DNA from 4 places in the Photobacterium minamisatsumaniensis genome. Region 3 is predicted to be linked to each of the others. Evidence: predicted binding sites of a transcription regulator. Region 3 holds the regulator's gene; each other region holds the start of a gene.
The links. Region 3 encodes PurR, which represses purine synthesis genes. Its sites were predicted from a motif close to TNANGNAAACGTTTNCNTNA; they were not measured.

Region 1 (7,922 bases), on a different contig from region 3:
TTTCCAATAGACCCGTCAATTTAGGGTAAAAGTCATCAAGTGTTTGCTGTACAGCTTGAACATGCTTCGCAGGTAGCGCTTCTTTTTTCCACTCCCCTTTCGCATCAAAGCGGCCAAAGTAGTATTGGTATTCAAATCCAGTATCTGTTGCGTCAAGTTCTAGCCACCAGCCCCAGAATTCACGTTCTTCTGGTGCTTTTTTAGCACTAATACAACTAGAGAGGCAGTCAAAAAAGAAATGGCCTTCAGACGAATGCTGCTGACGCAAATATGGACCAATGGCCGTCAGTTTTGTCATGAGGCGGCCATGAGGAGGAAAGGTTGTTGCCGTTGTCATAGTATATCTCCATCCCTAGCAATAACTGTGAAGCAAGCATGCAGGCAAAATGCTGGCACCTACTTTACGCGTAAATACCATTTAAGCTATAAATCGCTGCTATGGCAACAATTTATTTACATTTGCCATCTCAATTCTCGTTATTAAGCAGGTTGGAAACGCTATGCCAGCTTTTCTTTCAACCAATCCACTACTGCTTCCATCGAACGGTGATAACCATCATGAAGTGGTTTTTCAGGCAAGATCAACGCTTTACCACCTCGACTCGACATTGCAATTAATTGGTTATCCATCTCAGTACTAACCGGATCGCCCTTGAGGCAGATACCCAACATTGGGACATCGACCTTACGTCTGCCCAGTAACCCTTGTAATTTCAACGACCATGCAGGCAAATGAGACATTAAACTGGCTTTAGATACCCCGTGTTTACCCATTCGAGAGGCAAACATATCAAGGTACATGCGGGGTAATGTATCAAGCCGCTTAGGCTCGGTGAGTAAGCTATTGACGACACCACCGACACTGATGCAGGTTTTCAACCGTGACGGCTCAAGAAAACCCAAACGAATCGCGGCATTGCCGCCAAAACGAAAACCCAGCATCGCCACGCGATTATGGTCAACCCACGGCACGTCTTTCACCTGTTGCAGTAAGGCTTGATGCAAGCGACTGGTATCTTCATTTAAAGACCATGAAGCACTGTGCCCAACCGATGGCATATCCAACGTGATCATGGCAAACCCTGCAGGACCAAGGTAATCATGATACAAACGCCACAAATCAGATTGCAGCGTATCTAAGCCACCACTCACAATTACGGTGGGTAGTAATTTGTCAGTACACGGTAAATGGATAAAGGCTTGGAAGGTTTTATTTTCGTATTTCACATCAATGGTACGCATTTGATGTGGCATGCTCTCCATTGCTTCACGGTAAACCTGATTGGCTTGAAGCTCGGCTTGAGCAGCTAGGGCATCACCTTTAATATGCGGATAAGCAGCAATGCTGTAGTACATACTGGCTTTTAATAGATTCTCTGCCGCTTTGGTTTTATCAGCAGACTCCCCTGACTCGAGCAAAGCCCGTCCCGCCTTTTGATAGGCCGCACCAGAATGACACCACTCATATGTCCAGTTGCCAGGTTTATACCCAATAACGGTATCAAGCAAATCATCGCGTGTTCGAGCCGCATCGGAATTTGCCATTCGAGAGAAAATGGCTTCCATTTCAATTGGGTCAATACCCTGCCATGCCCATTGAGGTCGACGCAAAACTCGGTACCAACCCGTTTCACTATCCCCATCAAGTGCATTATGGACTGGTTTGTCGACGACATTCGCTAACTTAACCAAGCTTGAGGTTTCTTTTGAAGTTTGCCTTGGGGCAAATAACTTTTCAGATAAATTCTGTTTAGAGGTGTCAGACACGGTAAGCTCCACTGATTAATAACATGGACAGATTTATAAACGAGTGAAGCACATTACATAGCGATGTTGCGACACTAAAAAGGCATCTGTACATTGATCGCCAAAATACATAAACGATAGTATCTTGGGTTGAATATCAAAAGTATACCACTCAATAGGGTGCTCTTGAGATATCTCAATCAAAGAGTCAAATCGCAGACAAAAAAAAGGAGCCTAATGCTCCTTTTTTTTCAGTGACCGTAGTTGCTAGAATTACTTCTTCGCAATTGGATCAACGTATGTAATCGCCATATCCCAAGGCTGCTCAATCCAAGTATCTTGAGCAATATCGACAACGTAGTCGTCAACAAGATGCTTACCAGCAGGTTTAGCACATACTGTCACGAATTTTGCCTTCGGGTACATCTGGCGAATCAACTCAGCAGTACCGCCAGTATCGACTAGATCATCGATTACAATGAAACCTTCACCGTCACCGTCTACTTTCTTTAAAACTTGCATTTCGCGCTGATGATCGTGGTCGTAGCTTGAGATACAAACCGTATCAACATAACGAATACCAAGTTCACGAGCCAAGATTGCAGATGGAACTAAACCACCACGGCTAACGGCAATAATACCTTTCCATTGATCGGCAGGAAGAAGTTTTTCTGCTAGCTGGCGGGTATACATTTGCATGTTGTCCCAAGTGATGATGAACTTATTACTCATATCCGATGAACCTCTGAGTCAGCGATATAGCCGCTGGATGTATTTATAAACTGTTATAGGAAAATAATTTTAGCAATAAATAGGGCTGAAATAACCCAAACGCTAATATTAACATCTCTTCCCTTGCCGCTCATTACTTTGACAGCAGCATAGGTAATAAAGCCAAGGCCGATGCCTTCAGCAATAGAATATGTTAACGGCATCAGTAGGCAAACTACAACTACTGGTGCTGCTTCTGTTAGGTCGCGCCAATCTATGCTGACCAATCCTGACATCATCAAGATAGCAACATAAAACAAAGCACCAGCGGTTGCATATGCTGGAACCATACCTGCAAGAGGTGCAAAGAATAAAGCAAGCAGGAACAATACGCCAACAGTAACTGCAGTTAATCCTGTTCGACCACCGACAGCGACACCTGAAACACTTTCAACAAATGATGTCGTGTTCGATGTACCCAATACTGCACCCACTGATGTTGCAGTACTGTCAGCAAGCAGTGCGCGGTTAAGACGTGGAAGCTTACCGTCTTTGTCCATTAGGTTGGCTTTATTCGCAACACCGACCAAAGTACCTGCGGTGTCGAACAAATCGACAAACAAGAAAGCAAAAACAACTGAGATTAAACCAACTTCAAGCGCACCTGAAAAGTCCATTTGCATAAATGTCGGCGCAATACTTGGTGGCATAGACATGATACCGCCGTATTGGATATCACCAAATATAATGCCAAGCACGGTTACCGCTAAAATTGCAATCAATACTGCCGCTTTATAACCACGGTGAACCAGCGCAATAGTTAGGAAAAAGCCCAACGCAGCCATTGCCGCAGGGAAGCTTGTGAAATCCCCCACTTGAACCAGTGTCGCAGGGTTTGCGACAACAATGCCAGAACTCTGTAAGCCAATGAAGGCAAGGAATAAGCCGATACCCGCAGAAATGCCGGTGCGAAGTGACAGTGGTATCGCATTGATGATCCACTCTCGCACTCGAAGAATGCTTAATAGAATAAAGCATAAGCCCGAAAGGAATACCGCAGCCAGTGCTACCTGCCACGTATGCCCCATACCAAGTACAACGCCATAGGTAAAGAATGCATTCAAGCCCATACCTGGCGCTTGTGCAACTGGGTAGTTAGCCACAAAACCCATGATGAAGCAGCCAACAACCGCCGCTAAACAGGTTGCAACAAAGACTGCACCTGCATCCATCCCTGTTGCCGACAACATTGTCGGGTTAACGAAGATGATATACGCCATGGTTAGAAAGGTCGTTAAACCAGCCAACAGCTCTGTACGAACATCCGTACCGTGCTCTTTCAGTTTGAATAATTTCTCAAGCATTGCTCTCGATTCCTTGGAGATCTTAACCAACATTTAAATCAAACCCTGTTTCAGTGAATACTCTGCATTCACACTCAACAAAATTCGGAAAAAGTAAAATAGAAAACGTTTGCGCCCTATTTTTGGTGGCGATTATAGGCATGTTACCCACCGATTTCCAGCAAATAACGCAATTATCACTAGCACATGATTACAACCGGATAAAAAACCAACCAACACATCAAGACAATAAAAATAAAGTGATAAAAATCAATAAATTAACATACTGTTATCATGTTCGATTTTTAACCAGTTAATATTTTTAACTCCTACGCAATCGATTAATATGCACATAGTTAATAGTAAATTTAGCGACTCGAACAGAATGTAATGGAATACATCGAAAACGGTAAGATTTAGAGACCAACAGGATTTGAATTTAAGATCAAGCAGATAAAAAAACGCCACTTCAAATAGAAGTGGCGTTAAGAATGTCGTTATAACCAAAGTCGGTTATAAAAATTCTCAAATAAGGGGTGAACAATACTGTTGCTATACCCTGCTCGACTCAATAAAGCGTCGAGCAAAATACAAAATTAGTAGCCGAACGAGCTTGGATAATGGAAATTGCTAGTATATACAGCACGTGTGTTCCAAAAGCTTGTTACAGATTTAAATACTTTCATTTTTATCACCTAAATTATTGAGTTGTCATAACACATAAACGTTGTGCTCAGCCATCATGGCTTGACTTAATCTCGGTTCCTTGGAGGCGATATCTCGGGCTCATCCTAGAGCAGTTTGCTGTGTCGTTCATTCTTCGATCAGAAGTTGGAGAAACTATAACCGAACAGTAGTAAACTTTCAATAATTATTTTAACCTCGTCACACTTTTGACCATCTGTAGCGACAAACCCACAAAAACTGTAATTTAATTACACGCCACATCAAGCCACCTCTTTATAAGACAAGACTAAAGTGTAACCTTATGCCTCTTGATTCATCATCCATATGCAACATATCCTATTACATAGGAACAAAATGGATAATGATAATAAAGGATGAAGTACTAGCATGGAGCGATTTCATACACTCAGAGCCATTTCTATCAGTAAGCGGCTATATCTACTTGGTATCACAATTACCCTTTTAACATTGCTACCACTGCTATTGTTTGCCAGCAATTACCAACAAAACCTAATGGAGCAAAAAAGGGTTAAAACCCGCCATCTCGTCGAGACAGTTCATTCATTGGTTGAGTACTATCACCAACAAGAGCAACAAGGTGTACTCTCACGTGAAGCGGCTCAACACCAAGCAAAAACAGCGCTCTCACAGTTACGCTATGAGCAAGAAGACTACTTCTGGATTCATGATCTAACACCGAACATGATCATGCACCCTTTCAAGCCCTCGCTTAACGGCACGAGCTTAGCCAACTTTACCGACCCGCACGGCACCCCCCTTTTTGTTGAGATGACCAATCTCGTTCGGCAACAAGGTAGTGGGTTTATTGATTATTACTGGGAAAAACCAGGACACACTCAGCCAATTGAAAAGATATCTTATGTAAAAGGGTTTACCTCTTGGGGGTGGATCATTGGTTCTGGTATTTACATTGATGATGTAAAAGCCCTCTTTTGGGGCGAAATAAAACAATTAGGATGGATACTGCTTGGAACATTGAGCATTACGTTTGTGCTAGCATGGTCTATTGGCCGTTCAATTACCGTTCCTTGCCGCGAAACGCTAAAAGCTATGCAAGACATCGCTGAAGGGGATGGCGATCTCACCAAGCGTCTGCCAAGTAATGGCAATGACGAGTTAACCCAACTGGCGCATGCTTATAATCGTTTTGCCAACCACCTTGGAAAGATGCTCAATGATATCGCCCCTGTCAGTGAACAAATCAGTGCAGCCGCCACTCAGCTGAACTCTGTCGCCAGCGAAACAGCCCACAGTGCCAAGGCATCTCATCATGGTATTGATAGTGTCGCTGCTGCCATGCACCAACTACATACCAATAACCAAGACATTGCAAAATCAGCTCAACAAGCTGCTGACTCAGCCATAACCGCTCACCGTCACAGTGACAGTAGTATCGCGATTGTCACCAACTCTTCCAATGAAATGCATGCCCTACTATCATTACTCGACGAAACCAATGACAGTGCTCACCACTTGGAAAAAGACTCGCTCGCAATAGGCTCGGTGTTGGATGTTATTCGCAGTATTGCCGAACAAACCAACCTACTCGCATTAAATGCCGCTATTGAGGCAGCAAGGGCTGGTGAGCAAGGGCGAGGATTTGCTGTTGTTGCAGACGAAGTACGCACATTGGCAACACGTACTCAAACAAGCACCAATGAAATAGAAGAAATCATCAGTAACCTGCAATCCAGAGCTAACTCCGTCAGTAATGCACTTACCCAAACCCGTGAGCAATCGGCCAGTACCGCAGAACATGCCAACCATGTCGCACAAACATTATCTGAAATTGGCGAGCACATTAGTGAAATAAAGATCCTCAATCAGCATATTGCCGATTCAAGCGATCAGCAAAGCTCGGCAGCTGAGGAGATTAACATCAACCTCAATCAACTCACCGAACATAGCCAAAAAACAGTACAGCAAGGTGATCATATTGCCAGCACAAGCGAACAACTGCTAGCCAATGGTCGCAACCTCGCAAATCACGTCGGGCACTTTAAGATTTAACTGTTACAGTTTCAGACACAGTGGTATTCTTTAGGTTAACCGTGATAGACAATAATGCTGGAATCATTAACGATAAGTTAAATTTTCCACTACAAAATCACCAAAGACCAAAAGTTTATAAAGGAGACTGCTGTGTCTGAAATCAGTCAACTGTCACCACAACCTGTGTGGCAATTCTTCGATCAAATCTGCTCAATCCCACACCCTTCTAAGCACGAAGAGCAATTGGCTCAACACATTATTACCTTCGCTAAAAACGAAGGTCTTGATGTACGTCGTGATAGTGTTGGTAATGTATTTATTAAAAAACCAGCCACTCCGGGTATGGAAGATCGTAAAGGTGTTGTACTTCAAGCACACATTGATATGGTGCCACAGAAGAACGAAGACACTGACCACGACTTCACAGTAGATCCTATCCAACCATTTATCGATGGTGAGTGGGTGACGGCGAAAGGCACGACCCTTGGTGCTGACAACGGTATGGGTATGGCTGCTTGTTTGGCTGTGCTGGCATCGAAAGATATTGAGCACGGTCCACTAGAAGTCCTGCTTACTATTGATGAAGAAGCGGGTATGACTGGCGCATTTGGTCTAGAAAAAGGTTGGTTGGACGGTGATATCCTCCTTAACACCGATTCTGAGCAAGAAGGCGAAGTCTACATGGGCTGTGCTGGTGGTGTTGACGGCGCACTATCGCTGACAATCAACCGTGAAGAAACACCAGCAGGTTACCAAGCGGTTAAGCTGGTAGTTAAAGGCCTTAAAGGTGGTCACTCTGGCTGTGATATCCACACAGGCCGCGGTAATGCCAACAAAATCCTTGGTCGCTTCCTCTTTGCTCATGCAGAAGAGCTAGGCTTACGCCTAACATCTCTGACTGGCGGTAGCCTTCGTAATGCAATTCCACGTGAAGCTAACGCTGTGGTTGCCCTGCCCGCTGCAAATATTGATAAGCTTAATGAGCTATTCGCTTACTATCAGGAACTCTTAGTTGCTGAGCTAGGCCGCGTAGAAACCGACATTAACCTATTTACTGAAGCTGTTGATGTACCTGCTGATGTTATTACGACAGCAGACCAACAACGCTTCACAAGCATGCTGAACGCTTGCCCTAACGGTGTCATTCGGATGAGTGACGACATTGAAGGTGTTGTTGAAACATCACTGAACGTTGGCGTGATCACGACTGAAGCAGATAAGATCACCGTACTGTGCTTGATCCGTTCATTGATCGATTCAGGTCGCAGCAATGTTGAAGGTATGCTTAAAGCTGTGGCATCGCTTGCTGGTGCAACCTGTGAGTTCTCTGGTACCTACCCAGGCTGGAAACCAGATGCTGACTCTGAAGTGATGCAACTATTCCGCGAAACCTACGAAAGCATCTATGGCCGCGTACCAAAC
Region 2 (7,922 bases), on a different contig from region 3:
GTTTGATCTATCCCTTAACTTGAAATGCATCCTTGCTCAGCAATTGATCCCTGATGCGCACGGCGTGGGGCGTCATGGTGCTTTTGAGTTGTTACTTAATACCCCGCGGGTGGCTGATCTTATTCGTCGAGGTGAACTGCATGAAATAAAAGAGGTTATGTCGAAGTCAAATGAGTCGGGCATGATGACCTTTGATCAGTCCCTGTATGATCTGTATAGCGCAGGCAAAATCACCGAACAAGATGCGCTTCATCATGCGGATTCTGCCAATGATTTGCGATTGATGATCAAAGTGGGTAGCAAAAACCAGCAGGGTAAAAACACCCTTGATGGGGTGACGGTCGAGATGGATTAATGCTGAAAGTGTGTGTGCTTTAGTAATAAGATCAGGCTAGGCGTAAAGCATTGGGGTTACTATGATCCTAATGCTTGTTTATATGATCAAAATTATAATTCCATTATCTTTCATTTGCTTAAGTTGAGTGTTGATCATGAGTGATCAGCGAATAGAGCTTTGGGGTTTAAGGTGTTCAAAAGCTGTACAAGCTGCTCAGTCCTCGAATTAATTGACCTCAGAGAGAATGAATTTCTTTTCATGATCATCAGTTCTGCTTTTTAATGATCATTAATGAAATTGCTGTACAGAGAATCAATAATATTTATTTCGATTGGTATAAAACAGTGAGAGACATAGAAGAGAGGTGGTAAGGCGGCGGGGGATTATTGTAAAAAGGGATGGGATAATAGCGGTAAGATAAGTCATCTAGGCTTGAGTTGTATACCTAGATGACATGGGCAACGGCAGCTAGCCGTATTGCTGCTCGAACCAACTTTCGAGGATCACAACAGCTGATTGGGAATCAATGTTACCCTTGCTGAGGTTACGATAACCCCCTTGTTCAAACAATTCAGCGCGTGCTTCTGCCGTGCTCAAACGCTCATCATGCATCTCGACCTGACAACCAAAACGACCATGTAGACGGTTGGCAAACTTTTTAGCGCGCGGGGTTATGGCTTCGAGTTCGCCACCTTGAAGGTCTAAAGGTAAGCCAACCACAACAAGATCGGGTTGCCATTCCTTTAATATTTTACCGATATCATCCCAATTCGGGATCCCGTCTTTGGCTTTCAATGCAGAAAGAGGGCTGGCGGTACCTGTAAGTTCTTGACCGATGGCGACACCGATACTTTTTGTGCCGTAGTCAAAGGCTAATACGCTGCGTGAGTTACTCATGCATGTCCTTTATCAATAGAAAGATGGGCGGAGCTTATGCCTAGTTGAGCGATGGCTTTGTGCCAACGTTCACTGATAGGGGTGTTGAATACAACCTCTGGGTTTGCTTCTGTTGTTAACCAAGAGTTTTCTGCTAATTCTTTTTCAAGTTGGCCTGCATCCCAACCGGCATAGCCGAGGGCGACCAAAAAGTTGTCTGGTGCTTCAGTGGTGCCAAGCAGTGAAAGGATATCTTTAGAGGTCGTGACAGAAACGTCATCTGTAATATCAATGCTTGAACTAAAGTTTTTCACTCGGTTATGAAGAACAAACCCGCGATCCGTTGATACAGGACCGCCGTTGAAAACGGGTTGTTCGAGACTTGAGGGATCATTTACCGGTAAATCTCGTTCGATTTCTATTTGCTCAAGCATATTACCGACGGATATTTCAATCGGTAGGTTAATGACGATGCCCATAGCACCTTCATCATTGTGCTCACAGATATAAACGACACCGCCTTTAAAGTGAGGGTCTTGCATGCTGGGCATGGCAACCAGAAAGTGATTGGTCAAATTCATTGGTGTGCACCTACTACATATCCTGTTACTAACAGTATGTCGACTAATTGGCAGAATTGGTAATAAAACGCAGCCGAGGTGGCTGCGTTTATTGTGGCTGGTCGCTAGCCGCTAAGCTGGCAGTTAGCCATTAATACGGCGCTCAATTGCGTCCATTAGCTTACCTGTGATCGAGATATCGAAAGCGGCTTCAATTTCTCGAATGCAAGTCGGGCTGGTCACGTTAATTTCCGTTAGCTTATCGCCAATCACATCAAGGCCAACAAAGATCAGACCTTTTTCTTTCAGCACAGGTGCAACGGTTTCTGCAATCTTACGATCTGTTTCACTGATTGGGCGTGCTTCACCACGGCCACCAGCTGCAAGGTTACCGCGTGTTTCGCCTTTCGCCGGAATGCGCGCTAGGCAGTATGGCATCGGCTCGCCATCAACCACCAAGATACGCTTATCACCGTTAGTGATATCAGGTACAAACGTCTGCGCCATGCAGTAGTTTTCGCCCATAGCCGTTAAGGTTTCGATGATCACTGACACATTAGGATCGCCTTTCATCACGCGGAAGATCGAAGAGCCGCCCATGCCATCGAGTGGCTTTAAGATCACGTCGCCGTGTTCTTGGTGGAAGGCTTTGATCTTGTCGGCGCGACGGGTCACAAGCGTGGTTGGTGTTAGCTCCGGGAACCAAGCGGTAAACAGTTTTTCGTTACAGTCGCGTAGGCTCTGGGGTTTATTAACAATCAATGCCCCTTCATTTTCTGCGCGTTCAAGAATGTATGTCGCGTAGATGTATTCAGTGTCGAAGGGTGGATCTTTTCGCATTAAAACAGCGTCAAGATCAGATAAAGCGATCTCTTGTTCACTATGGAATTCGAACCAGCCGTTTGGATCTTCTTTTAGGCTTACCACGCGGGTACGAGCAACGGCTTTGCCTTGCTCAAGCGATAGGTCGTTCATTTCCATATAGTGGATTTCCCAGCCGCGGCGCTGAGCTTCCATCATCATGGCAAAGCTGGAATCTTTTTTGATGTTGATAGACTCGATAGGGTCCATCACGATACCCAATTTGATCATTGGTTTCTCCTAATAATTGTCCCGTGGGGGTTAGCCGAGATCGCCGAAGCGGACTTGTAAGGCTGTAATTGCCGTCATGGCTGTCGTCTCGGTACGAAGAACGCGTGGACCAAGCAGGACTTCATCAAATTTGTATTGTTCTGTCATACCGATTTCTTCAGCAGACAAGCCACCTTCAGGACCAATCAATAAACGCAGTTTATTGACAGGCTCTGGTAAGGTGTTAATTGAGTAGCTAGCACGTGGATGCAGGTTCAGTTTCAGACCGTCGTAGTCTTCGGCACACCAGTCTTCTAACTTCATTACTGGGCGTATTTCTGGCACCACATTACGGCCGCATTGCTCACAGGCTGCAATGACGATTTTTTGCCATTGTGCCAGCTTCTTTTCAAAGCGCTCGGCATTCAATTTTACGCCACAGCGCTCTGAAATTAAGGGAGTGATCGTGTTAACACCCAGCTCGACAGATTTCTGGATGGTAAATTCCATTTTTTCGCCACGAGAAATCACCTGACCGAGATGGATATCAAGGGGAGATTCGATGCTGTGTTCGCGGCGTTCTTTGATCTCGACTTCCACGCTTTTTTTACTGGCGTTCGTGATCTCTGCCGGAAATTCAGCATTGCTGCCATCAAATAACAGGACTTCTTGACCTGCCTGCATACGCATGACACGGCCAACGTGGTTGGCGGCATCATCGCTAAGCATGACTTTACCTGAAGCGGGTAGCACTTCTGGGTGGTAGATACGTGGGATTCTCATGGCTATCTTGTAACCTGTTGGTTTTAGTCTTGGGGCATTATATACCCATGTAATGGGGGATGTTAGGTGAGATAACAAGGGCTAGCAACACAATTGCTCGCCCTTTGGTGGTTTATAAGTCTGGTTGTTCACAAGCTTGTAAAACATAAGGGTTATGGTTTTCTTGGATATCAGCAATGCGGCGGTCTCGTTCACATTCCCATGTACTGACTGGATATTGCCGATTCCATGCTTCCATTAACTGACGTTGCTGACTAGATAATGCCATTTTATATTCTTGATTCATGTACAAATAAGTACGTGCAATGGCCCCGCGTGATTGTTCGGGTGGATCGGCGCGGCGATTTTTGAAATCGATTTTCATGTCACACTGACCATAAAAAGCGCCGTTATTGCCATTCCACGGTAAGAATGCGTAGTTAGAGCGATCGCCATTTACCTCACCAACCGCTGGCGTTAAATTATGAAGATCGGCCTGCATCGAACGATAGACTGGGTTCATTTTCGTGGCGCAAGCTCGGCCTTTATAGGCTTTGCCTTTACTGTTCACACATTGAGGGTGACCTTCACGCCATTCGACAAATGCTCGGCCAAAGTTTTCGGCTGGTACCACATGTTCCCACTCTATTCGGTTAGCCCGCTTTTCTTGTTTACGAACCTCATAACCACAACTGGCAAGATCCGGTAGCCCTTTTTTACCTTGCCATGTAATCGCACAGCCGCAATAGAAGCTGGTGGGGTGATCTTGATAGATTTCAACAGCGAGACGTTTCGCTTTACTAAATGAAGAAGGGGGGGCAGCTAAAGCTATGGTTGGCAGTAATAGGCCAATGGCCAAGCAAGAATAGGAACGCAGCATGATTCACCTTTCGATACGGGTCATACTGACAAGCCTAACACTGATGTTAGTTTTTAGAAGTAATTCACAGTGAGTTTTTTATTGATTACACGAGGTTGCAGGGAATATAGGCTAACAAGCAAGGTAGGTTAGCGGCTGCTCACATTGGCGGCATTGGTAGGTCGCTTGGCCACGCTGTATTTTGTTATGGCGACGAATGGTTAGTTGATGCTCACTACACTGGCAGCGGTAGGTATAGGTATTACCTTGGACTGAGCTAACATCAAAGCTGTGCGTCGTGCGCGGTGGAACACCAAACACGTCAGCCATAATAATTTTCCATTCTTTGCCGTGTGGGCGAACCCGACCAAACAGCTTGAAAGCCACTAAGTGTGCAACTTCATGTGGCACGACTTCGTTGAGAAAGGCATGTGGATTCTCAGTGAGTAAAACTGGATTAAAACGCACTTCCCAACCTTGTAAGCGGGCACTGCCAGCGATTTTCCCGCGCTGCTTGAAGCTCACGGTTGGTATGGTTAATCGCTTATTCAGTCGTTGGTTCGCTTGTTTAATGCATTGTTCGACTTTGGCAATCACTTGGTGTTGAAGCTCAGACATAGCGTTGACTTTATAGTTGTAGCCTGACAATCAGGAAGTATAACGAAGTGGCTAAAAACAAAAAAGGAAGCCGAGGCTTCCTTTTCTTTATTCGGAGATGAGCAAACTTATCTGATGTTTGCGAAATCGCGAAGGATTGCAGCTTTGTCTGTCGCTTCCCAAGGGAATTCTTCACGACCAAAGTGACCGTATGCCGCCGTTTTCTGGTAGATAGGCTGAAGAAGATTCAGCATTTCTTGCAGACCGTATGGACGTAGGTCGAAGTGTTGACGTACTGCTTCAATGATGATGTCGTGTGGTACTTTTTCAGTGCCAAACGTTTCCACCATGATAGATGTTGGATCAGCAACACCGATAGCGTAAGAAAGTTGGATTTCACAACGGTCAGCCATGCCAGCTGCTACGATGTTTTTTGCAACATAACGTGCTGCGTATGCTGCTGAACGGTCAACTTTTGATGGGTCTTTACCAGAGAAAGCACCACCACCGTGACGTGCTGCGCCACCGTAGGTATCAACGATGATTTTACGACCAGTTAGACCACAGTCACCCATTGGGCCACCGATAACAAAACGGCCAGTCGGGTTGATGAAGAAGTTAGTGTCTTTGTTGATCCATTCTGCTGGCAGTACTGGCTTGATGATTTCTTCCATTACTGCTTCACGTAGATCCGGTGTTGTTACTGAATCACAGTGCTGCGTTGAAAGAACAACCGCATCGATACCAACGATTTTGCCTTGGTCGTACTGGAAGGTAACCTGTGATTTCGCATCTGGACGAAGGAAATCTAGCTTGCCGCTCTTACGTACTTCAGCTTGCTTTTTAACAAGCAGGTGAGAGTAAGTAATTGGCGCAGGCATTAAAATTGGTGTTTCGTTAGTTGCGTAACCAAACATAATACCTTGGTCACCAGCACCCTGTTCTTTCGGGTCTTCTTTATCAACACCTTGGTTGATGTCTGGTGATTGCTTGCCGATAGTGTTTAGTACTGCACAAGAGTCAGCATCAAAACCCATATCTGAATGAACATAACCAATTTCACGAACGGTTTCGCGGGTGATCTCTTCGATATCAACCCAAGCAGAAGTGGTAACTTCACCACCAACCATTACCATGCCGGTTTTTACGTAAGTCTCACACGCAACACGTGCTTTAGGATCTTGTTCTAAGATCGCATCCAATACTGCATCTGAAATTTGGTCTGCAATTTTATCTGGATGACCTTCTGATACTGACTCAGAAGTAAACAGGTGCTTCGCCATGAGCGCTCCCACAAAAAATGAATGATAATTTCGGACTCTATATGATTGCTGACGCATCATACAAATGCATATGGATATACGTTTGTATGTATAGAGCTACCTCCGTCTAGACGGCTATAATACGCATTGGTGATATAAAAGCAACAGTACGAAGTATAGGGATATGGTTCGCTAGATAAGCAAACGTTTCCCCTGTATAGCTTTGATTACAGTTAGTTGGAATATGAGTTTGTCTCAGCATGTTGATATGGAACTTATTTTTCGAAGGAAATCGTTTGCAGTAAGGGGGGGGATTTTGCGACAATACCCGCCCGCCGAACTCTGGTTAATGTTGAGCAATAGATTGCTAACTTTAATCATCATATAAAAGTCTACGAACCTCTGGAGCAGACATGTCTTCTCGTAAAGAACTTGCTAATGCAATCCGCGCCCTAAGCATGGATGGTGTTCAACAAGCTAACTCTGGCCACCCTGGTGCACCTATGGGTATGGCTGATATCGCTGAAGTACTGTGGCGTGGCCACATGAACCACAACCCACAAAACCCTGAGTGGGCTGATCGCGACCGTTTTATTCTGTCAAACGGCCACGGTTCAATGCTAATTTATTCTCTGCTTCATTTGACGGGTTACGATCTATCTATTGATGATCTGAAGAACTTCCGTCAACTGCACTCTAAAACACCGGGTCACCCTGAATACGGTTACGCTCCGGGTATTGAAACAACCACAGGCCCACTAGGCCAAGGCATCACCAACGGTGTGGGCATGGCGATGGCTGAGAAAGCGCTTGCTGCTCAGTTCAACCGTGAAGGCCACGACATCGTAGACCACAACACCTACGTGTTTATGGGCGATGGTTGTTTGATGGAAGGTATCTCTCACGAAGCTTGTTCACTTGCTGGCACATTGGGCCTAGGCAAGCTGGTAGCATTCTGGGATGACAACGGCATCTCTATCGATGGTGAAGTTGAAGGTTGGTTCTCTGACGATACACCAAAGCGCTTTGAAGCTTACGGCTGGCATGTTATCCCTGCGGTTGATGGTCACGATGCTGATGCAATCAACGCGGCTATTGAAGCGGCAAAAGCAGAGACTGGTCGTCCAACGCTGATTTGTACTAAAACGGTTATCGGTTTTGGTTCACCAAACAAAGCGGGTACGCACGACTGTCACGGTGCTCCACTAGGTGCTGACGAAATTGCTGCAACGAAAGCTGCACTTGGCTGGGAGCATGGTCCATTTGAGATCCCTGCAAACATCGCTGCTGAGTGGGATGCGAAAGAAGCGGGTACTGCGAAAGAAGCAGCATGGGACGAGAAATTTGCAGCATACGCTGCGGCTTACCCTGAACTAGCTGCAGAATACAAACGTCGTGTAAACGGTGACCTACCTGCACAGTGGGAAGAAAAAGCAAACGCGATCATTGCTGATCTGCAAGCTAATCCTGCGAACATCGCATCACGTAAAGCGTCTCAAAATGCACTAGAAGCATTTGGTGCGATGCTACCAGAATTCATGGGCGGCTCTGCTGACCTAGCGCCTTCTAACCTAACCATGTGGTCTGGTTCTAAGGCA
Region 3 (7,922 bases):
GAGGTCGAGGTATGATCCGAACCCACCAAAGTGTTCCTGACAGCGATGAGTTAAAACCGGATTTAACTCCCTTGCTGGATATCATTTTCATCGTCATGGTATTTCTGCTTCTTACTGCCAGTGTGAAATTACAATCACTTGATGTCGAGTTACCGCAAACAGAAACTCAGGCATTACAAGAAACCGAATCTGATCCTATTACAGTCAACATTACCGCAGCCCCTCCTTATTGGGCACTTCAAGGCAATGAATTCGATAATTGGGATGCCTTTAATGCTGCTCTACTAAAAGAAGTTAAAACCAGCCCTGACAAGCCTGTTGTCATTGGTGCAGACAAGGCTGGATCGGTAGAAAACATGCTCAGACTACTCGCTTTCTTGCAACAAAACGACATCAAAGCAACCCAGCTATTAATGGAAGAGGACAAATCATGAAGCGTTTCACTTTGGCAACTATATTGTTTTTTGCCGCTACATCTACCTTCGCAAGTGAGCGCATTATCAGTGCGGGGGCAGCCATTACAGAAATCATAAATGCCATGGATGCTCAAGAACAACTTGTTGCTGTCGACGTAACCAGCAAATCAATGGTCGATGACGATATGCCAGTTCTGGGCTACCACCGCCAGCTTTCTGCTGAAAGCCTTATCGCGCTCACCCCGACCCGACTACTCGGTTCAAATGAAATGGGGCCGCAGACCACACTTGATTTGCTCAAGCAGGCTGGAGTCAAAGTAGACGTGCTGAACTCTGGTGAAACCGTTGAAGATTTAATGGTACGTATTGATCAAGTCGGCGAACTAACAAATACCTCAAGCAAGGCAAAAGCATTAAAAAACGAGGTGAAGGGAAAAGTCACTGCCATTAATGCCAACCTAGCGACTCAAGATAACAAAAAGAAAGTACTTTTCCTGATGATCCACGAAGGTCGCCCAGCCAATGTTGCTGGCCGCAATACTACTGCAGACACCGTAATTCGCCTTGCAGGTGCAATAAACCCAGCAGCAGATGCCGTCGAGTCTTATAAGCCGATTTCACTGGAATCAATGGTGGAAATGCAGCCTGATATCATCCTGCTGAGTTCGCGTACCATGAGTAAAATCGGTTCAGCTGATGAGCTGCTTAAACAAATGCCTTTACTCGTCGCAACACCAGCAGGCCAAAACAAAGCCCTCGCTATGATCGATGGAACTGCTCTGATCGGCGGTTTGGGGCTGAAAAGTTTAAGCGAAGCTGAACGTTTAAACACCGTTTTCTATCCAAATTAATATAAGCATTTATTACTATGCAGTTATACCGTATTCCGACACGTATTATTTTTCCAACTGGCCTCGTACTGCTGTTGCTTGCCATTACATCATCAGTAGTCATCGGTCCGATGGCAATCACCTTCACTGATAGTTTCAAAGCCTTAATGCCTTGGCAATCGGATCTGCCCCAACATATACAAATTGTAATTAACCAAATTCGTTTACCGAGAACATTACTTGGAATGGCAATTGGTGCGATATTAGCGCTATGCGGTGCTGTTATGCAGGGGCTATTCCGTAACCCCCTCGCCGACCCAGGTATTATCGGCGTTTCAGGAGGAGCGAGCTTAGGCGCGGCATTAGCTATTGTGTTTTTTGCTCCGCTTGCAGCATCATTTCCTCTGTTGTTAACACTAGCCACCGTTCCCGTTTTTGCTTTTTTAGGCGGGGCTTTCAGTACCTTTTTTGTCTATTACTTAGGCACAGACAAAAACGGTACTTCTGTAACAGTGATGCTTCTGGCTGGTGTGGCTATCGGGGCACTATCAGGTGCTGCGCTTGGCCTGATGAATTATTACGCTGACGACCAAGCACTACGAGATTTATCACTGTGGAGCATGGGATCACTTGCAGGGGCAACTTGGCCTGGCATCACGCTTTCCTATATTACTCTTGCCGTACTGATGTTTATGTTTGATCGCAATGCAAATGCACTCAACGCCTTTTTGCTCGGAGAAGCAGAAGCAAAACATATGGGGGTTAATGTACAAACACTGAAAAGGTTACTGATTTTACTTTGCGCTGCAGGTGTTGGTATTGCTGTTTCACTCACCGGTGTGATTGGTTTTGTTGGCTTAATCGTCCCCCATCTTGGTCGAATGCTCGTAGGGCCTAATCATAAAGTGCTCTTACCATTATCTGCTCTGCTTGGCGCATTAATTCTTTTGGTTGCCGATATGCTTGCACGTATCGCAGTTGCACCGGCTGAACTGCCTGTTGGGATTATTACAGCCCTACTCGGCGCGCCCTTCTTTATCTTCCTGCTCGTAAAACAAAAAGGGAAAATGTCATGAGCTTGATGACAAAAAATAGCGTTGAAACAAAATGTGCTATTGATGCTTCAGGGCTTAACCTTAAATTGGGTGATAAAGTACTCCTTGATGATTTAGCTATTCAGATCAAAAGTGGTGAACTTACCGCCTTGCTAGGTCCTAACGGTGCAGGTAAAAGCACCCTCTTGAAAGTATTATGTGGTGAACAAGAATCTACAGGCCATGTTTCCTTTTTTGGTAAAAACCGTGCCACTTGGCCACCAGCTGAACTCGCAAAACACCTTGGTGTGTTGCCTCAGCATAGTAACCTAACCTTCGCATTTACCGCGCAAGAAGTTGTTGAGCTGGGTGGTCTCCCCTTAGCGCTGACCAATCGGGAAACGGTAAGTATTGCTAAAGAAAAAATGGCTCAAGTCGATGTCACAAATTTGAGTTGTCGCCTATACCCTACGCTCTCTGGAGGAGAAAAACAGCGCGTGCACTTTGCACGGGTACTGACTCAACTCAGTCGCGCTGGTGAGCAGTGTATTCTGATGCTTGATGAGCCAACATCAGCACTCGATTTAGCGCATCAACATAAAACCCTTCAAGTCGCAAAGTCGTTAGCGAAGTCTGGGGCTGCGGTGATCATAGTGATTCACGATTTAAACTTAGCAGCGCAATATGCAGACCGTTTAGTCATTCTTAATGAGGGAAAAATTCAAGCTGATGGTTGTCCGAAGGACGCTTTAACAGCGAAAACGATCGAACGCGTTTATGGTTGGCCTGTTTGCATTACACACCACCCGATCGATAATTATCCTATTGTGCTTGCAACATCCAGCCATGAAATTGAAGAACACCAGTCAAAGTTCGAACTGGCCATTTAACAGGAAGTTGTTGTTAAAAAAAATAAAAACATCTCTTTTTTATACCTTCTCTTTTTCCTTTAAAGCCTTCTTAATCAAACTAAAAAGGCTTTATAAACCTATCTTTATTGGTTTCTTGGAATTATTCGCTAGATTTATGGTTGACCATTAATCAATCAAACCTATCCAATTCACCAGTAATCCTAATTTATTAAGGCAAGAAACATTGCACTCTTTGCTACACTGAGTAAAATGAGAGCGCAAGCGATTACACTATGCAACAATTGCAAAGCCTAAATCGCAATAAACGTGAATACTGAAAAGAAACGAAGCCGCCCATTCGTGTCGCGGCCTTTTGTCGTTTCTGTTATCTGTACTCAACAGAACAGTGAACTGTATTGAACGTATAGCCAGTGCACTACTCTATTGAGTAAAGCTTAAAATTACCTAGGTCTTTTGACCCTTATTATTAGAAGAATAAATATGGCAACGATTAAAGATGTTGCACGTATGGCTGGTGTCTCTACAACCACCGTCTCTCACGTGATTAACAAAACGCGATTTGTCGCAGAAGCGACGCAAAAAAAAGTACTGTCTGCAGTTGACGAGCTAAACTACGCTCCGAGTGCTGTAGCGCGTAGTTTAAAATGCAACACAACCCGTACTATTGGCATGTTGGTTACAAAATCGACCAACCCTTTCTTTGCTGAAGTCGTACACGGTGTTGAAGAGTACTGTTACGGCGCTGGTTACACACTTATCTTGTGCAACACTGAAGGTAACCTTGAGAAGCAACGTGATTATTTACGCATGCTGGCTGAAAAGCGCGTTGATGGTTTGTTGGTCATGTGCTCAGACTTGGATGAAAACCTACTCGGTCTATTAGAGCGCCAAAAAGATTTGCCTATGGTTGTCATGGATTGGGGCCCAGAGAGTCCTCACACAGATAAAATTCAAGATAATGCTGAGTTAGGCGGCTATGTCGCGACTAAGTTCTTTATTGAACATGGGCATCAAGCTATCGGTTGCTTAACCGGCCACAGTGATAAAGCTGCTTGTCGCGAACGATTAAAAGGCTTTAAAAAAGCCATGTCTGAAGCCGATCTCGAAGTACACCCAGATTGGGTACTCGAAGGTGACTTTGAATGTGAATCGGCAGTTGAAGCCGCTGAAAAGTTCATTGCAATGGACAAACGTCCAACGGCGATTTTTTGCTTCAATGACATCATGGCGATGGGCATGATCAGTACATTTTCACAAGCTGGTATTCGTGTACCTGAAGATATTTCAATTATCGGCTACGACAATATTGATTTAGCACCATACTTTTCACCACCCCTAACCACGATTCACCAGCCCAAGCGCCGCCTTGGTAAAACAGCTATCGAAATCCTGTTAGAACGAGTGAAAGATAAAGATCATGAGCACCGTATATTTGAAATGATACCAGAGCTTGTGATTAGAAAATCAGTGATAAACCGAAACACCAATTCATAACAAGCGGATTGATGACGATAAGAACGGAGGCTTCCCCCTCCGTTTTTTTGTGCTTATAGCATGCCTAATTAGAATATTCACTCAACTTTTGGCACTTTTTATAATTAAATAAAGACAAGATAAAATAATTTATGGGAGCAAGGTCACGCTATTAAAAGTGGGAGCAGGTTCAAATTTTGCTTCTGCGATATTCTTAAACAGTCACGAACAAGGCAAACCTTTCGAAAGATTGGGACGCAAAGCTTCCGGCCTAAGAGTCTATAGTTTTCAATAACTAGTTCGACTTAAGGTAGCGGGGTTGCCGATGGATATAGCAATAGTGATCAGGCGTCATATTTTACATGATTCTGACATTACTCTTTTGTTAATTTTGCTAATCTGAAATCCTCGCTCTGTTGTTAGGTGACCCTAGATTTTTTTCACCGAGAAGAAGCATGGACAAACCAGTACTTAAAAATTCATTACGACTGTTTAGTTGTTTCAACAACGTAAAATCACGCTCGATGTTTGGCGGATTTGGCATATTCGCAGGTGAAACAATGTTTGCACTCGTTGTTAACGACAAACTTCATCTTCGTGCCAACGCTGAAAACGAACAAGATTTTAAACAGGCAGGCTTAAAGCCATATATTTATAAGAAACGTGGATTTCCTGTTGTTACCAAGCATTTTGCAATTCCAGATGAATGGTGGGAAGACACAACTAAAATACTTAGCCAAGCTAAGCGCTCTCTTGAAGCGGCAAAAGAAGACAAAGAAACAAAAAGTAAGGCAGGACCAGAACGTATAAAAGATCTACCTAACTTACGACTCGCAAACGAACGCATGCTAAAAAAAGCAGGGATTATCAGTGTCGATGCATTATTTGAAGCGGGTTCGATTAACGCTTTTAGGGCATTACAAGATACCCATCAAGGCACTGTAAGCATTGATCTTTTATGGGCATTAGAAGGTGCAATTAGTGGCCAGCATTGGTCAGTTATTCCGCAAGAACGTCGCTCAGAGCTGCTTTCAAAGCTTAGTTAACCCCGCTTAGTACCATTAACAAGAGGTGATATGCCTCTTGTTAATGCATCATTTCGAGTGTTCCTTGCTCACTATTATGCCTCAGCACCATTATTCTCCTCGATAGCATGGTCAGGCTTTGACCGCACGTTCAGTTTGCTTCGTACACCCCATGAATGACAATTAATTGTCAGTATATCTGAAAGATTGAATTGCCTCACAAAGCTGTTTACAAAACACTCAACAAGCTTTCATTACTTTATAAAGACCGTAAAATAACAGCATATATTTTCGGAGGTCATTATGAACTGTACCAAACCTTTTCCCGGACAAACTGATCAGATGTTCAAGGATAAGTTTGGTAAATGGCCTCGACTAATGAAGTTATTCGTTTTACTCAGCTTACTTCCCCCTATCACCGTACTCGTTCTTATCAATAACAACATGGCCTCAATGCCAATGATGTACGATGTACTTGTTTACGTTTCAGGCTTTAACGCCCTACTCCTTACATGGGGACTACTGTTAAAAATACGCTCAAAAAAGTATTGGTACCGTAACTATCATATCGGTAAAACAATGTTACTTGCCGTTGTGCCTATTTTAGCTTGCGGCTATATTACTTTGACGTCACCCCAGCCAAATAAAATAGTCACCCAAGCTCAACATGACCGTCCCGTTCAATTAGTAATCAACTAAACGGCCAAAGTCACTTTTTTCATCACTCAGTGAAATAATTCAGCTCTTAATTAGGTCTTTGTCTCATATCTATCTGATAATTTGAGTAATCATTGCTCATGGTCAGGTTATATACCCATTGTGGCATAAAAAGTATTCCTAATATTAAGAGGTGATCGTGCGCATTTCAGCCAAAAAAAACCATTCCATTACCATTAAGCCGCTACTTTGGCTTCAAAAACGCCATTTCGGCAAAGTACTAAACCCGGCGCTCTTATGGGGGCGTAAGCCTACCCTTTTTTGGCTGGTTGCTAGTTTCTTTGGCTATCTTGATCGTCGCTCTTCTCCGCTATCACCTATCATGCGTTCATTAGTTTGCGTCAGGGTCTCTCAACTAAATGACTGCGCATTTTGTGTCGATGCTAATGGCATGAGGTTAGCTGAGCGTTGTGATTCAGAAGAGAAAATAAAATCGCTCGCTAACTGGCAGCACAGTGAATTATTTGAAGAACAAGAACGGGCAGTATTACGCTACACAGAAACAATGACGATTACAGGTCAACGTGTCACCGAAAACATGCTGGATACACTCAAACAGTGGTATGACGAAGATACGATTGTTGAACTCACCGCCCTCATTTCTTTCCAGAACCTCTCTGCAAAGTTTAATACTGCGCTCGACGTACCTGAGCAGGGATTTTGTTCGCTACCGATCCAACCCGATTCGATAAAAGAAAAGTTGTCGTCAAAGGAATAGCTCAGGAGTAAATAACATGGATAGAAAAAAAATCGTTCTACTCGCTATCATTGCATCTCTACTTATCATATGGTTTGCCTTTGATTTAGGGCAATACTTTACGTTAGAGTACGCGAAAACCCAGCAGCTAGCCCTACAAGATACAATAAGCACGAGCCCATTGTTTTCGAGCGTGGTGTTTTTTAGCCTCTACGTATTGGTAACGGCATTATCACTTCCAGGGGCAGCCATAATGACGCTCCTTGGCGCCGCTTTATTTGGCTTCTGGTGGAGTTTATTGCTTATTTCATTCGCCAGTACTATCGGGGCGACATTGGCTTTCTTATTCAGCCGCTTTATTCTTCGAGATTGGGTACAGAGCAAGTTTGGTCACCGCTTGGTACCGATTAACGCTGGCATTAAAAAAGATGGGCCACTTTACCTCTTCACACTACGCTTGATCCCTGTCTTCCCTTTCTTCTTAGTTAACTTGCTCATGGGTTTAACCCCTATCAGCACTAAAATGTTTTACCTTGTTAGCCAAGTAGGCATGTTAGCCGGAACAGCTGTCTATATTAATGCAGGTACTCAGCTTGGCCAAATAGACACACTCAGCGGTATTATCTCTGCCCCAGTTGTTATCTCATTGGCTTTACTGGGTATTTTCCCACTAATTGCCAAAGCAGTGATGAGCATCATTCAAAAACGCCGTGTTTACGCCCAATGGGAAAAGCCCTCTTCATTTGATCAAAATATGGTTGTTATCGGTGCAGGGGCTGGCGGTCTGGTTAGCTCTTACATTGCCGCCGCAGTAAAGGCGAAGGTAACGCTCATTGAACGTCATAAAATGGGAGGAGA
Region 4 (7,922 bases), on a different contig from region 3:
CTATCAAACTGCCATGCATTCGCGTGATCAATTTTTTCTTGCGCGCGAGCAAGTTTTGCAAAATTAGAATCCGTTGCTTCATGGGTAATTAAGTCTAAAAGGTGGTGGTACTCTTTCAGAACCTCACCAATTTCAGCCAAACCTTCAGATACGTAATCGAAGACGCTTCCTTCAGAATCACGAGGTGGATCTTGCTCTAATCGTGACACTTTAAGTTCTGATTGACGCTGAATACTGCCATCATCAAGCAGTACCTCACCGGCAATCACCTTCATTAAGGTTGATTTACCCGCACCATTACGACCAACCAAACAAACACGCTCTTTGGTGTGAAGAAGAAACTCTGCTTTATCTAGCAGTGCGTGATCGCCGTACGCTAACTGAGCGTTACTGATTTTAATTAATGCCATTATCGTTTAACCATGCAGCAAGCTGATCGGCATCAAAAGGCCAACCAAGCTCGGAGCTTGTAGAAGAAGAATCGTTTTGTTCAATTGCAAGCACAGGAATTGTGATGCCGTAACGTGAAAAAAGCGCGTCATCAAAGGCTATATCAACCGTTTGAACGCGCTCTTCAACCCCAACCTGTACAAGCAGGCTATAAGCCTGCTCGCATAGGTGACATCCCTGTGTGCTATAAAGCTTTATTAGCACTTAATCTTCCTTGTGGGTAATAATCCAGCAGTTGTGGATCTGCTTATTGCGGCCAAAATCCATTGGCAATGTTTTATCAGAAATATTCTTAGCCTGTAAACCAAGCGATTCCAGTTTCTCGAAGTCCATCTTGAATTGGCGCTTATTATTCGAGAAAACAATTTGTCCTTCAGGACGAAGCATACGCTTAAGGTTTTCCATCAACATGATGTGATCACGCTGAACGTCAAAGCTCTGATTCATTCGCTTAGAGTTTGAGAACGTTGGCGGATCAATAAAGATCAGGTCAAACGTATCGTCAACTTCTTGTAGCCACTGTAAACAGTCTGCTTGAATAAATTCATGCTCGTTCCCTACCTTACCGTTCAGCTCCATATTTTCCTGAGCCCAACGTAAATAGGTATTCGACATATCAACTGTTGTGGTCGATTTCGCACCACCACAAGCGGCATGACAAGATGCAGAGCCGGTATAAGCAAATAAGTTAAGGAAGTCTTTACCTTTTGCCATTTCACCCAGCTTGCGACGAGTAATACGGTGATCAAGGAATAACCCCGTATCAAGGTAATCATAAAGATTAACCTTAAGCTCTACACCGAACTCATTAACTGTCATATGACGTTCAGCACTCGACAGCTTCTGGTATTGGTTCTTACCTTTCTGGCGCTCTCGTACTTTCAAGATTACTTTGTTGTTATCAACACCCGTCACCTGAATGGTTGCACGTAGAATATCCATAATACGACGGCGTGCGGTTTCTTCCGGAACTGTCTTTGGTGCCGCGTATTCTTGAATAATCAGATAATCTTTATACTGATCAATTGCTGCATTGTAGTTAGGCAAATCAGCATCATAAATGCGGTAACATTCAATGCCTTCTTTTTTTGCCCACTTCTTCAACTTGGTAATGTTTTTCTTTAGACGGTTGGCAAAATCAGGGGCAACTTGTTTGTCTTCAAGCTGGCCTTCTTTTTCACCTTCAACCTTCTTAACACCACCGGCAGTAATCAAATAACTTTTAAGGACACAATCTAGTGCGCCGTTACTTAGCTTAAATTGTTTATCCGCACGCATACGTAAACAGCTTAGTAGTTCATTATTTGACGAGTAAATGGCCGCTGTAGAACCTGCAAATGCCAGTTTCAAGCGATTACCAAACTCGGTATACAAAGTGATCAGCTCAGGTGTTGTACCTAAACGCTCACCGTAAGGAGGGTTACATAAAATAGTACCGTTTGAAAATCCTTCAGGTGATGTTAACTGGGTTGCATCGCCATATTCAAAATCAATAAGGTCTTTAACACCCGCACGGCCCGCATTATCACGCGCAATGCTTAATACACGGTGATCCATTTCACGACCAAAGAACTTAGTCTCTAGTTTCGCTGGACCACGACGCGATTTAACCTTCGCTTCAGCGTGGATTTCTAACCAAGCTTCTTTATCAAAGTCTTTGATTGATTCAAAGCCCCAACGTTGACGCTTAATGCCCGGCGCAATGCCGGCCGCAATCATTGCAGCCTCAATCAACAACGTACCTGAGCCACACATAGGATCAAGCAGTGGTTTATCAACGGTCCAGCCAGATTTCATAACGAGCGCAGCAGCATGAGTTTCACGTAACGGTGCTTTACCCGCTTCACTGCGGTAACCACGTTGGTGAAGGCCACTACCCGCCATATCAAGACCAAGCACCCCTTTCTCACCCGATAAACGCATGTGAATACGAAGCTCTGGGCGTTCACGGTCGATACTTGGACGACGAAGATCAGCCTTAGTAAAACAGTCAACGATGGCATCTTTAACCTTCATTGCACCGTACTGGCTGTTTCGAATTTCTCGGTTCGTACCATTAAAGTCAACAATGATACGCGTGTCACTACCGAAGTAGTCAGGCCAATTGATAGCCGTTGCACCAAGGTACAGGTCCATATCGTCACGAACATTAAATTCGCTGAGTACCTGAATAATTCGGGAAGCGGTACGCACCCATAAACAACAGCGGTAGGCCATTGCTTGATCGGCTTTGAAACGTACGCCGGCACTAACAACTTGGATGTTATTTGCGCCAAGTTGTTCTAATTCTTCTGCAAGGAGGTTTTCAAGGCCTCGTGAAGTGATAGCTAGATATTGATTCATGGAGTTCTTTTCGCACTTATGTTGCGATGAATTATAACTGAAAACCCGCTAAATACCTTGCGATAAAAGGATGTTAGCCACGTATTTAGTTAAAAAAGCAGCAATAAGTGGCTAGATGGTCAGTGGCAAGGTGATTAGTTGCTGCTTAACCACAAGAAACTTAATTGTTTATATGTGTAAACAATACATCCAAGCGCTGACTTTGGTGACAATTATTAACTTTAATTTTCTACGCCAACAACGTGGGACTCATTGTTCCCACACGTAAACAATATAAATACATCAATTAAATCAAAATCTTATGTGGAATAAGGTTCCCGTGCACATTAAATACAGGTTAAAGTGAAAAGACATGCCTCTACAAAAGCACAGTAAAAAAAGTCACTGATATTACCTTATTTAATTAAGTCCCATCTGGAAAGTGTTGTTTTTGGACATGGGAATGACGCTACCCTAGCTTGAAGAAAAGGTACGTAAAAATACAAAATGAGGAAAAAACTGATTTTATATAGTATTTAATTGAGATGATTTATGGTGTTTTTTTGCTTTTTAATCCACAAAATAGATAAAAAATAATGTCAAAAAAGTCCAAATAATCTGAGGCAAATCACTTATTTCGCTTAGTAAACACTCAATCAATACCAGTTCGTGGCTTCAAGTAGCAAGAGGCTAAATTAGCTCAACACCGTTAATTAGAGAGCGACAGACACTGTACTATGCACGTTAAGGCAATAACTACACCTGCTCACAGACGCAATACAGGCAGTTAACTGTGCATTAGAGAGATAATTAGTGGCCAGCTGATAATAGGAAAAGTAACAGGGGTAGAATTATTGAGTCTATTTGAACTAAGAAGAGAGAATTCTGGGGGATTGAAAATTGGGGACGAACTGAATACGACGTTGCACTATTATGCAATAGTTTGGCACTAGCTCGCCCTAGCCAACTAAAGCAAAATTGAGTGGTGTGATGTGTTCTTCGTATTGATAAGCTTCTGTGCGGTCATTCATGACTTTAATGACTTCGCAGAATTTCATTTCTTTCGTAGCAGTTAGCGCTAATGGCTCTACATCAGCCAGCATGCACAGGCTTGCACAGCCGCTGTTTTCTACCACTAAGTAGTTTGCCTTTGCACTATCAGTATAAAGCGTAACAATATCAGCTTGGCTTGGTTGATAATCCCCTTCTGATTTCTTAAAAAACCAGCTCTTAGGCATTATCGGCTTATGAAAACGACTTGCTGCTACCGCGGTTAATGCCAACTCCACTTTACGTGGCCCTGAAAGCTCAAGACAAGCAATGCCCTCAAGGAACGTTTGATAAACCGTTGCATCGTCCACTGTAAATGTGGCTTTCGCAAAAGATGAAGGAATAAGATGTTTTGTCGGAATAGCTACACGAAAAACCATGTCATCACCCAGATCTAACATCAAGGCGTCATCCTTTTGGTCGTAATACCACGTCCATGAGTTATTTGGCTTTAACACGTAATCGCTCCAAAATCAGTTCGTTATACAGCTTATCTAACGATTGAAACAAAACTTTAAAAGAATTTTACTGCGAATGCCGTAAATTAAAAGGGGAAAAATATTGGCGCATATACCGCTTAAACGCTGAAAGTTTGACAATATTTGGTCTTTATTCGTTTTGTCATATCTCTTAATACAAAAAAAGTCGGTGCTTGCTTAAGCAAGACACCAACTTTTTCATCGCTAACCGTGTACTAATTCAATTATTAGATGTTAGACACAATGTCTTTAACTAATTTAGGACCGTGGTAGATAAATCCAGAGTAAATTTGTACTAGGCTTGCACCTGCAGCCATCTTTTCACGCGCAGAAACCGCTGAATCAATACCGCCTACCCCAATAATAGGTAATGCGCCATCTAACTCTGCCGCCAGCATGCGAATAACTTCTGTACTGCGATTTTGAAGCGGACGACCACTCAAGCCACCAGCTTCATCACAGTGAGGCATGTCTTTAACCAAAGAGCGATCGAGCGTTGTATTGGTACCAATAACACCGTCAATTTCATTTTTGATCAATGATTCAGCAATTTGCTTAATTTCGTGATCTTCAAGATCTGGCGCGATCTTTAATGTTAGAGGTACATATTTACCATGCTTCTCGGCCAGATCTTTTTGTTTCTCTTTTAACTGAGATAACAAATCATCTAGCATTTCACCATACTGAAGCGAACGAAGCCCTGGTGTATTTGGCGATGAGATGTTTACAACAATGTAATGAGCGTACTGATATACTTTATCCATACAGATCAAGTAATCATCTACCCCTTTTTCAATAGGCGTATCTTTATTCTTACCTATATTAATACCGATTACACCGTCATACTTGGTCTTCTTAACATTTTCAACTAGGTTATCTACACCTAAATTGTTAAAACCAAAGCGGTTAATTATACCTTCTGCAGGAATAACACGGAATAAGCGAGGCTTATCATTGCCCGATTGAGGTCGCGGTGTAACAGTACCAACTTCAACGAAGCCAAATCCCATCGCGCCAAATGCATCAATACATTCGCCGTTTTTATCCAAACCCGCAGCTAAACCTACTGGGTTTTTGAATTTGATGCCCATTACTTCAACAGGACGATCAGGAACGTGCTGACGATAGAAAAGATCGAGAGGAGTGCCAGTAAAGCGAGAAAAGTTCTGAATAGCTAGATCGTGTGCCTTTTCAGCGTCAAGCTGAAAAATAGCAGATCGAGCGAGGCGGTAAATCATTGTACCTCCTTAAAAAAGCCCCGTGTAAACGGGAGAACATTATTCACACTTTGTTAGTGAAATTCAAACGTTATTTTCAAGTTTATTCGTAAAAATAGCCTATATCTTTGTATTTAGTAGCCTAATAGCTAAAATTTAACCTTTATCACAGTTAGACTTACACGCATTAGAACGCAATCGTTTTCATTCCCGTGGCTAAATACATAAAAAAAGGCCATCTAGATTAACTAAATGGCCTACTTATCATCATTTTATGTAATAAACGGTGAACTTATTAACCGTTTTACTACCATTTCATCAGCTTTATGCGACAGAACGGCAATTTAAGTTAAGCAGCATTAATTCACGTAATGCGACTGAGAACTTGGCAAATTCATGCGTTGTACCCACTTTAAATTCCGCTAATACGGTATTCCATCGCTGAATCGCGACTTGATGCTCATCCATCCAGCTTTCTATTAATGCTGTGGCATCCGCGCCTTCTAACCCACTTGTAATAACCGCAGAGGTTAGCTGGCGTTGTTGCCAATCCAGATCTTCACGGAACGATGCACGTGCTAGTGCCTGCCAGTGATTATCGACAGGCTGGTTGTGTACCTGCTTTAAGAACCAGTGAAGTGACAAGTCAGCCCCAACCACAAAATAGACACGAGAGATAAAATCTATATCTTTATCAAGCTCTTTCGCGATTTGTGCAATATCCATTGCTGAATATAAGCTGCTTAAACGCGCAATGTTGTGTGCTAGTTCCGATGGTACACCACTTTGGATCATCGCTTCGGCCTGATCGTTATGCTCTTGCACCTCTTCTATTACAAGGTAACTTTCAAGGTTATCGCGAAGCTTCAGCACAACAGGTTGATAGAAAGAGATCATCTGCTCAATGCCCAACTTACGATCGCGGTTTCGCAGGATCCAACGTGTTGCTCGTCGAAGCATACGGCGACAGCGATATAACACCTCGTATTGTACATCTGCTGATATTTCGTTATCTAACGCCCTAACCTGCTCGAAGAAACTCTCAAAGTTGAACACCTCACGGCTCACTGAGTACGCTGACGATATTTCAGCAACCGTTGAGCCTGTTTCTTCTTGCAGGCGGGTCACGAAGTTACAACCCATCTCATTCGACATTTGATTGGCCAGTGACGTCGCAATCAACTCTTTGCGTAATGGGTGATGCTCCATTTGTGCACGGTATTTTTCCTGAAGCTCTTTCGGGAAATATGCCGGTAGCAGCCGTGCGTGATATGGGTCATTAGCAATTTCATCTGTCACTAACTCTTCTTTCAATACCATCTTGCCATAAGCAACAAGTACCGCCAATTCAGGCCGAGTTAAACCCATTCCTGACTTTTCACGCTCTGCCAATGTGTCATCATCAGGCAAGTACTCGAGTGCGCGATCTAGCTTTCCATGCTTTTCTAAGTGGTGAATAAAGCGGACCTGCTCTTTTAGCAACTGTACTTGCTGCTGCTGAGTCACTGAAATAGACTCGCTCTGACAATACGCATCATCAAGTACGATATCGCCCACTTCATCTTCCATGCGCTGCAGCAGTTCATTACGCTGCTTATAGGTAAGATCACCTGCGGCTACTAGGCTATTCAGTAAGATCTTAATATTGACTTCATTATCTGAGCAATCAACACCACCGACGTTATCAATAAAGTCGGTGTTAACAAGACAACCAGCCTTCGCCAGTTCCACACGGCCCAATTGAGTAAAGCCTAAATTACCGCCTTCTCCAACCACCTTAGCACGCAGTTCACTACCATTTATACGTAGTGCATCATTCGCTCGGTCACCGACATCTGCATGTGTTTCTGTCTGTGATTTAACATAGGTACCAATACCACCGTTCCAAAGCAGATCGACTTCCATGCAAAGGATTAAGCGAATTAGCTCATTTGGCGGCATTGATTGCTTACGAGTCCCCAGCAACTTCTGAATTTGAGGCGTCAGTTTGATCGACTTACTGCGGCGAGAGAAGATCCCGCCCCCTTCAGAGATCTGACTTTGATCGTAATCTTCCCAGCTTGATCGAGGTAGATTAAATAATCGATCTCGCTCTTTCCAGCTAGTGGCTGAATCTGGATTTGGATCAATGAAGATATGCATATGGTTAAACGCGGCCACTAAGCGAATATGCTTAGATAACAACATACCATTACCAAATACATCCCCTGCCATGTCACCAATACCAGCGCAGGTGAAATCAGTCGTTTGGCAGTTAATACCCAGTTCACGGAAATGTCGTTTTACTGATTCCCAACCGCCTTTTGCTGTAATACCCATTTGCTTATGGTCATAACCATTTGAACCACCGGAAGCAAATGCATCGGCTAGCCAGAATTTATAGTCTTCAGAGACTGAGTTCGCC

Region 1: the regulator PurR is predicted to act here: its motif matches at 3,919-3,938, upstream of L4D78_RS04325 (NCS2 family permease).
Region 2: the regulator PurR is predicted to act here: its motif matches at 6,609-6,628, upstream of metK (methionine adenosyltransferase).
Region 4: the regulator PurR is predicted to act here: its motif matches at 5,709-5,728, upstream of pyrD (quinone-dependent dihydroorotate dehydrogenase).

The regions. Positions count from the first base shown of each region.
Region 1 is NZ_JAKJSI010000012.1:111,063-118,984, forward strand. It holds gene crl (sigma factor-binding protein Crl) at 1-337, opposite strand, end outside; gene frsA (esterase FrsA) at 499-1,767, opposite strand; gene gpt (xanthine phosphoribosyltransferase) at 2,020-2,478, opposite strand; gene L4D78_RS04325 (NCS2 family permease) at 2,532-3,821, opposite strand; gene L4D78_RS04330 (methyl-accepting chemotaxis protein) at 4,875-6,518, shown strand; gene L4D78_RS04335 (aminoacyl-histidine dipeptidase) at 6,651-7,922, shown strand, end outside.
Region 2 is NZ_JAKJSI010000013.1:165,775-173,696, forward strand. It holds gene L4D78_RS05715 (PilT/PilU family type 4a pilus ATPase) at 1-355, shown strand, start outside; gene ruvX (Holliday junction resolvase RuvX) at 806-1,234, opposite strand; gene L4D78_RS05725 (YqgE/AlgH family protein) at 1,231-1,794, opposite strand; gene gshB (glutathione synthase) at 1,918-2,865, opposite strand; gene rsmE (16S rRNA (uracil(1498)-N(3))-methyltransferase) at 2,896-3,627, opposite strand; gene L4D78_RS05740 (endonuclease) at 3,740-4,486, opposite strand; gene L4D78_RS05745 (SprT family zinc-dependent metalloprotease) at 4,598-5,083, opposite strand; gene metK (methionine adenosyltransferase) at 5,191-6,345, opposite strand; gene tkt (transketolase) at 6,738-7,922, shown strand, end outside.
Region 3 is NZ_JAKJSI010000067.1:14,583-22,504, reverse strand. It holds gene L4D78_RS26750 (MotA/TolQ/ExbB proton channel family protein) at 1-15, shown strand, start outside; gene L4D78_RS26745 (ExbD/TolR family protein) at 12-434, shown strand; gene L4D78_RS26740 (heme/hemin ABC transporter substrate-binding protein) at 431-1,267, shown strand; gene L4D78_RS26735 (FecCD family ABC transporter permease) at 1,285-2,322, shown strand; gene L4D78_RS26730 (heme ABC transporter ATP-binding protein) at 2,319-3,170, shown strand; gene purR (HTH-type transcriptional repressor PurR) at 3,633-4,646, shown strand; cyclic di-GMP riboswitch class I at 4,848-4,952, shown strand; gene L4D78_RS26720 (TfoX/Sxy family DNA transformation protein) at 5,081-5,671, shown strand; gene L4D78_RS26715 (hypothetical protein) at 5,954-6,349, shown strand; gene L4D78_RS26710 (carboxymuconolactone decarboxylase family protein) at 6,507-7,085, shown strand; gene L4D78_RS26705 (dihydrolipoyl dehydrogenase family protein) at 7,102-7,922, shown strand, end outside.
Region 4 is NZ_JAKJSI010000051.1:16,349-24,270, forward strand. It holds gene uup (ATP-binding cassette ATPase Uup) at 1-410, opposite strand, end outside; gene L4D78_RS23835 (glutaredoxin family protein) at 397-654, opposite strand; gene rlmKL (bifunctional 23S rRNA (guanine(2069)-N(7))-methyltransferase RlmK/23S rRNA (guanine(2445)-N(2))-methyltransferase RlmL) at 655-2,793, opposite strand; gene L4D78_RS23845 (cell division protein ZapC) at 3,732-4,280, opposite strand; gene pyrD (quinone-dependent dihydroorotate dehydrogenase) at 4,529-5,539, opposite strand; gene L4D78_RS23855 (NAD-glutamate dehydrogenase) at 5,843-7,922, opposite strand, start outside.